DNA from 2 places in the Actinacidiphila yeochonensis CN732 genome. Region 1 is predicted to be linked to the other one. Evidence: riboswitches for the same ligand, from Rfam matches in the RefSeq annotation. Region 1 holds a riboswitch; the other holds the start of a gene.
The links. A riboswitch is a leader RNA that binds a small molecule or an ion and turns the genes downstream of it on or off. The one in region 1 is predicted to bind glycine.
Positions count from the first base shown of each region.

Region 1 (3,676 bases):
GCACGGCGAGTTCGTCGCGGTGCTGCTCGATCTTCGCGCGCAGGTCCGCGACGTCGACGTCGCCGTCCTCGCTGGTCTTGACGACCACCACGCGCATGCCGGCCATCACGGCGCTGGCCGCGTTGGTGCCGTGCGCGGAGGACGGGATGAGGCAGACCGTGCGCTGGGTGTCGCCGTTGGCACGGTGGTAGGCGCGCACCGCCAGCAGCCCGGCCAGTTCGCCCTGGGAGCCCGCGTTGGGCTGCAGGCTGACCTTGTCGTAGCCGGTGACGGCGGCGAGCTGGTCCTCCAGGCCGTGGATGAGCTCCAGGTACCCGGCCGCCTGCTCGGCGGGCGCGAAGGGGTGCAGGGCACCGAACTCCGGCCAGGTGACCGGCTCCATCTCGGTGGTCGCGTTGAGCTTCATCGTGCACGACCCGAGCGGGATCATTCCCCGGTCCAGGGCGTAGTCGCGGTCGGCGAGGCGGCGCAGGTAGCGCAGCATCGCGGTCTCGCTGCGGTGCTCGTGGAAGACCGGGTGGGTGAGGTACGGCTCGGTGCGCTCCAGCGCGGACGGCAGCGCGTCCGGGGTGGCCGCGTCCAGCGCGTCGAGGTCGGCCTCGGGCGCGCCGAAGGCGGCCAGCACGGCGGTGAGCTGGGCGCGGGTGGTGGTCTCGTCGCAGGAGAGGCCGACGTGGTCGGCGTCGATGGGCCGCAGGTTGACGCCCCGCTCGCGGGCGGCGGCCACGATGTCCGCGGCCCGGCCGGGCACGGTGGCGGTGAGGGTGTCGAAGAACGCCTCCTCGGCCAGCTCCACCCCGGCGGCGCGCAGCCCCGCGGCGAGCACGGCCGCGTACCGGTGGGTACGGCGGGCGATGGCGGCCAGCCCGTCCGGGCCGTGGTAGACGGCGTACATGCCGGCCATGACGGCCAGCAGCACCTGCGCGGTGCAGATGTTGCTGGTGGCCTTCTCCCGGCGGATGTGCTGCTCGCGGGTCTGGAGCGCCAGCCGGTAGGCGGGGTTGCCGTCGGCGTCCACGGAGACGCCGACCAGCCGGCCGGGCAGGTTGCGCGCGTACGCCTCGCGGACGGCCATGTAGCCGGCGTGCGGGCCGCCGAAGCCCATGGGGACGCCGAAGCGCTGCGTGGTGCCCACCGCGATGTCCGCGCCCAGGGCGCCGGGCGAGGTCAGGAGGGTCAGCGCCAGCAGGTCGGCGGCCACGGTGACGACGGCGCCCAGCTCGTGGGCCTGCTCGACGACCGGCCGCAGGTCCCGTACGGCGCCCCCGGCGCCCGGGTACTGCAGCAGCACGCCGAAGACGCCGCGCTCGGCGACCTCGGCCGGGATGCCCTGTGAGAGGTCGGCGGTGACGACCTCGACGCCCGTCGGTTCCGCGCGGGTGCGCACCACGGCCAGGGTCTGCGGGAAGGTGTCGGCGTCGACCAGGAAGACGCCGTTCTTGACCTTGCCGACCCGGCGGGACAGCGCCATCGCCTCGGCCGCGGCGGTGCCCTCGTCCAGCAGCGAGGCGCCGGAGGTGGGCAGGCCGGTGAGGTCGGCGACGACGGTCTGGAAGTTCAGCAGCGCCTCCAGCCGGCCCTGGGAGATCTCCGGCTGGTACGGCGTGTACGCCGTGTACCAGGACGGGTTCTCCATGACGTTGCGCAGGATCACCGGCGGGGTGAAGGTGCCGTAGTAGCCGAGGCCGATCATGGGCGCCAGGACCTGGTTGCGGCCGGCCAGGGCGCGCAGTTCGGCCAGCACCTCGGCCTCGGTGACGGCCGGCGGCAGGGCGAGCGCCTCGGCGCTCTTGATGGTGTCCGGGACGGCGGCGGCGGTCAGCTCGTCCAGCGAGCCGTAGCCGACCTGGGCGAGCATCTTGTCCAGCGCCCCGGTGTCGGGGCCGATGTGCCGGGAAGCGAAGGGCACGCCTGCTTCCAGCTCGGCGAGGGGGATGGGGCGTTCGCTCATTGCGGGGGCCTCCTGGTCTGCGACGGCCATCGGGGGTGCCGTGCCGGCCGGCACCCGTGCGGCCTCCCCCTCTGTCAGAGAACCTGAGAGCTTCACCCCCCGCTGCCGGGCGGCTTTCCCCGTCGGTGAGGACACACCCGGCGGCCGCTTCGCTTCCGGGCTGTCCTGCTTTCCAGAGTGACCTCACCCGCGCGGTACGGATGCCTGAGAGATTCCGGGGAGGAGTTGCTCCTTCGGCGCCCCACCCCGCCCGACCGTCGGGGCTGGTGAGGACTCTCCCGCACGGGCTATGCGGCCGCGTCCAGCCTATCAGCGCCCGGCCGGCGAGGCTGTGGCGGCCGGGCGCCGCGGACGACGTCAGGCCTGGTGGAGGCGCTGGTCGGACGCCGGCCGGGGACGCCCGCGCGGCGAACGGGCGGCGGGACGGCGGGGCGGTCCCTGATCGGTGCCGGCTCGGCCCCGACTCGACAGGGCCCGGGATGTGGCTTTGGGTGGAGTCAGCAGCTGTCACCCGTGGGTTGGAGGAGTCGTGCAGACCGACATCGATCCGCGCAGCCTGATAGGACGCCGGGCCCTCGACAGCGACGGGGCGAGGATCGGCACGGTGGACGAGGTGTACCTCGACGACGCCACCGGCTCGCCGGAGTGGGCTGCGGTGCGCACCGGCCTGTTCACCCGCGACGCCTTCGTGCCGCTGGGGCCCAGCGAGCTGGTCGACGGGCAGCTGCGGGTGCCGTTCCGCAAGGCACTCATCAAGGACGCGCCCGACTTCGGTGTCGGCCGCCACCTCTCGCCGGAGCAGGAGCTCCAGCTCTACCACCACTACGGGATGGACGTGCCGCGCTCGGGCCCCGATCCGGCGGCCAGGGACTTCGGCGAGCTGGCGGGCGGCGACTGACCCGCCCTCTCCCCCTGGCCCCTGTCTCCCCACCCCGTCTCCCCACCCGAATCCGCCGGCCGCCCCGCAGCGACCGGGACACCGCGCGGACCCGCCCGGACGGGCGCTACCGCGCCGGACCCGGACCCGTGCCCGGACCCGGCTCCGCCGCCGGCCCCGCCGCCGCGGCCGGGTCCGCGGTCGCCGCCGGCTCGGCGGCCAGGGGCAGCGGCTCGCTGTGCTCCAGCCCGGGATCGTCGGCGGGGAAGGTGCGGACCCGTCCGGGCCGGGTGTCGCTCGGTACCTCGAAGCGGACGGTGACCCGTCCGACACCGCTGCCCTGCACCCACCCCGGCCCGTACTCCGTGTGGGTGACGTCCTGGCCGGGGAGCCAGCGGGCCGACCGCTCGGGCTGCGGCGGGGGGCTCGCGGGCAGGTCGACGACGGACCCACCCGCGCCGGCGCCGCCCGCCGCCCGGGCGTCGCTCTGCGCGAAGAGGTCCTCCTGGGTGAAGTCGGCCAGCCCTGCCACACCGACACCCAGCAGCCGCACCCCGCCGGTGGTGTCCACCGACTCCGCCAGCCGCCGCGCGGTCTCCCGCACCACCGACGCGTCGTCCGTGGGGGCGCGCAGCGTCTCGGAGCGGGTGAGGGTGGAGAAGTCGTACCGGCGCACCTTCACCACCACCGTGCGGCCGGACCGGCCGGCGCCGCGCAGCCGCTGGACGCAGCGCTCGGCGAGCCGGTCGATCTCGTAGCGGACGTGGGCGCGGTCGGTGAGGTCGCTGTCGTAGGTGTCCTCGACGGAGACGGACTTCGCGTCGCGCTCGGCGACCACCGGCCGGTTG
Region 1 covers NZ_JQNR01000005.1:4,382,716-4,386,391, reverse strand. The annotation lists gene gcvP (aminomethyl-transferring glycine dehydrogenase) at 1-1,951, opposite strand, end outside; glycine riboswitch at 2,016-2,132, opposite strand; glycine riboswitch at 2,134-2,242, opposite strand; gene BS72_RS29755 (PRC-barrel domain-containing protein) at 2,481-2,849, shown strand; gene BS72_RS29750 (DNA polymerase IV) at 2,956-3,676, opposite strand, start outside.

Region 2 (3,676 bases), 1.4 Mb from region 1:
CCCCTCGTCCTTGCGTTCACCTCACGTCGCCCGCCATCAAATCAGGTGGGGGTTCGCGGTGGAACGTCGACCGACTCAACCGCTTCCGGATATACGGCGCGTACAGGTCCGCTGAACGTGCCCGGCCCACCGGGTGTGCGCCGGTCCCCGTCCGCGGGTTCCGCGCGCCGCCCGGCCCGGGACCGGGTCCGTCGGGGACCCGGCCCCGGGCCCGGGCTCAGTCGCGGGCTCAGTCGCGGGTGAAGAACGGCTGCACCCTGTCGAGCATCCAGTCGCCGACCGGGTCCTGGGCCAGGTCCAGGAGGATCAGGTGGACCGGCCAGGGCGGCAGCGCGGTGCCCGCGGCCCGGCCCAGCGCGTCCAGGGCGGCGGCCCGGTCGCCCTCCTGCCAGCCGTCCAGCTCGACCCCGACGAAGAGCGCCGGCGGGTCGTCCTCGACCACCGCCATGGCCCGCCGGGCGCTGAGCACCACCGGGGTCACCGCGAACTCGCCGGCCGCCGCGGCCAGGAAGTCCACCGGTTCGCTCTCGTGGTCCGGCTCCCACAGCCGCACCCGCGCGCCGGAAGCGGTCTCCGCGCCGCGCTCCCCCGCCGCGGGCCGGCACAGCCGGGCCACGGCCGCGGGCGGCAGCGGCACCCCGACCGCGCCGCCGGGGTTGACCGCGATGCCCAGCTGCGGCGGCAGGCCGCGGGCGAACTCCTGGACCGGCGCCACCGTGCACGACATGCCTTCGGCGGCCAGCCGGAACTGCTGCTCGGAGCTGAACACCGGCACGAACAGCGCGCCGCCCAGCTCCATCGTGGGCAGGTCGAGTTCGACCGAGTCCGGGCTGCCGCCGTTCGGCAGCGGCACCCACACGTGCGAGCGGCCGAGCACCTCCAGCAGCCTGGGCGTGGCCGCGGGGTTGCCCAGGCTGGCGCTCAGCACCTCTTCCAGCTCGTTGGCCGGCCATATGTACGGCGCCGGATTCTCCATACCCACCCTTGTCCGCGCTTGTCCGTCACGTGCGCGGGAAACCCTATCCGGCCCGGGGCCCGCGGGGGATGCCGCCGACCGGGTGCTTCCGGACGGGCGCGGAGGAGCATGAAGGGACACGGAGGGGTGCGGACCGGTCGGGGTGGAGCCGGCTCGGCCCTCGCCGCGCCGCTGCCCGGCGGAGGCCGGAGCGCTGCCGGACCGCTGCCGGACGACGGGCCGCTGTCCGGCGGGCCGGCCGGGCGGGCCGGGCGGGCGGGGCCCCGGGGCGACGTGCAATGATGAGGCCAGACATCTGCATAACGGCCGTTCGAGGCCGCGCGGGAGAGTTCCGGGACCAGCCGGCCGGTACGGCGGCGGGCCCGGCGCCGAAGGAGCAAGCCCTCCCTTGAATCTCTCAGGCACAGATACCGCGCGGGCGAGGCAGATCTGAAAAGCGGAGCGGTGCGCCCCCGGGCCCCGCTCCCACCCAAGGTGCAAACCGTGGCCCCTCGCCGGGTTCACGGTGAACCTCTCAGGTTCCGATGACAGATGGGGAGGCCGGACCGAGGGCCCCTCGTCCGGCCCGTACCGGCCGCCATCCGACCGTCACACCTGGGAGTCCACAACCCCATGAGCGAGCCCCGCAGGACCGCGCTCGACGCGCTGCACCGCGCCCTGGGCGCCACCATGACCGACTTCGCCGGCTGGGACATGCCGCTGCGCTACGCCAGCGAGCGCGAGGAGCACCAGGCCGTGCGCACCCGGGCCGGCCTCTTCGACCTCTCGCACATGGGCGAGATCGCCGTCACCGGGCCGCAGGCCGGACAGGCGCTGGACCACGCGCTGGTCGGCCACCTGTCGGCGCTGGCGGTGGGCCGGGCCCGCTACACGATGGTGTGCGCGCCCGACGGCGGCATCCTCGACGACCTGATCGTGTACCGGACCGGCGACCAGGAGTACCTGGTCGTGGCCAACGCCTCCAACGCCCAGACGGTGCTGGACACGCTGGCGCTGCGCGCGGCCGGGTTCGACGCCGAGGTGCGCGACGACCGCGACGCGTACGCGCTGCTCGCCGTCCAGGGCCCGCAGGCGCCGGCCATCCTGGCCTCCCTCACCGACGCCGACCTGGACTCCCTGCGCTACTACGCCGGGCTGCCGGGCGTGGTCGCGGGCGTGCCGGCGATGATCGCCCGCACGGGCTACACCGGCGAGGACGGCTTCGAGCTGTTCGTGGCGCCGGGCGACGCCGAGAAGCTGTGGCAGGCGCTGACCGAGGCGGGCGCGCCGCACGGCCTGGTCCCCTGCGGGCTGTCCTGCCGCGACACCCTCCGGCTGGAGGCCGGCATGCCGCTGTACGGCCACGAGCTGACCGCCTCGGTGACGCCCTTCGACGCGGGCCTGGGCCGGGTCGTGAAGTTCGACAAGCCGGGCGACTTCGTCGGGCGTGAGGCGCTGCTGGCCGCGGCCGCCCGGGCCGCGGAGGTCCCGCCGCGCACCCTGGTCGGCCTGGTCGCCGAGGGCCGGCGGGTGCCGCGGGCCGGCTTCCCGGTGGTGGACGCGGCCGGCGCGGTGATCGGCGAGGTCACCTCCGGCGCGCCCTCCCCGACCCTCGGGGTGCCGATCGCGATGGCGTACGTCGACGCCGCCCACACCGAGCAGGGCACGTCCGGGGTGGCCGTGGACATCCGCGGCTCCCACGAGCCGCACTCCGTGGTGGCGCTGCCGTTCTACAAGCGCGCCCGCTGACCGGTGGCTGGTCCGGTCACCGACCGGTCACCGGACCGGCCACCGGTCGATCGCCGGACCGGCCACCGGCCGGTTCCGTCTGAGCCCGCCGTCCGCGTCCCCCGCCCGGCTCCCACCGGCGGCGCGCCGGCGGGCTCGTACCGAAAGCCCCACCTCCCCCCACCCGACCGCCGCGTGCGCCGTCCGTGGCCCGCGCGGCCGTACCCACACCTCCATATCCGGGAGAATTCGCGCCATGACCATCAACCCTGAGCAGCTGCGCTACAGCAAGGAGCACGAGTGGCTCGACGCCGCCGAGGACGGCGTGTCCACCGTGGGGATCACCTCGCACGCCGCCGACGCGCTCGGTGACGTCGTCTTCGTCCAGCTCCCGGAGGTCGGCGCGTCGGTCACCGCGGGCGAGAGCTGCGGCGAGCTGGAGTCGACCAAGTCCGTCAGCGAGCTGTACTCGCCGGTCAGCGGTGAGGTGACGGAGGTCAACCAGGACGTGGCCGACGACCCGTCGCTGGTGAACACCGCCCCCTTCGCCGGCGGCTGGCTGTTCAAGGTGCGGGTCTCCGGGGAGGCCGAGGAGCTGCTCTCCAAGGCCGAGTACGACGCGTTCATCGAGGGCTGAGGCCGCCATGTCGCTTCTGAACCAGTCCCTGCACGACTTCGACCCGGACGTCGCCGCCGCCATCGACGCCGAGCTGGAGCGTCAGCGCACCACCCTGGAGATGATCGCCTCCGAGAACTTCGCGCCCACCGCGGTGCTGGAGGCCCAGGGCTCGGTGCTGACGAACAAGTACGCCGAGGGCTACCCCGGCCGCCGCTACTACGGCGGCTGCGAGCACGTCGACGTCATCGAGCAGCTCGCCATCGACAGGGTCAAGGCGCTGTTCGGCGCCGAGGCGGCCAACGTGCAGCCGCACTCCGGCGCGCAGGCCAACGCCGCGGCGATGTTCGCCCTGCTCAACCCCGGGGACACCATCC
Region 2 covers NZ_JQNR01000005.1:2,966,385-2,970,060, reverse strand. The annotation lists gene BS72_RS24385 (enhanced serine sensitivity protein SseB) at 230-976, opposite strand; glycine riboswitch at 1,288-1,399, shown strand; glycine riboswitch at 1,400-1,517, shown strand; gene gcvT (glycine cleavage system aminomethyltransferase GcvT) at 1,589-2,704, shown strand; gene gcvH (glycine cleavage system protein GcvH) at 2,940-3,320, shown strand; gene glyA (serine hydroxymethyltransferase) at 3,328-3,676, shown strand, end outside.
Region 2: it holds a riboswitch for glycine, as region 1 does, so the genes downstream of both, gcvT (glycine cleavage system aminomethyltransferase GcvT) here and gcvP (aminomethyl-transferring glycine dehydrogenase) in region 1, are expected to answer to the same signal.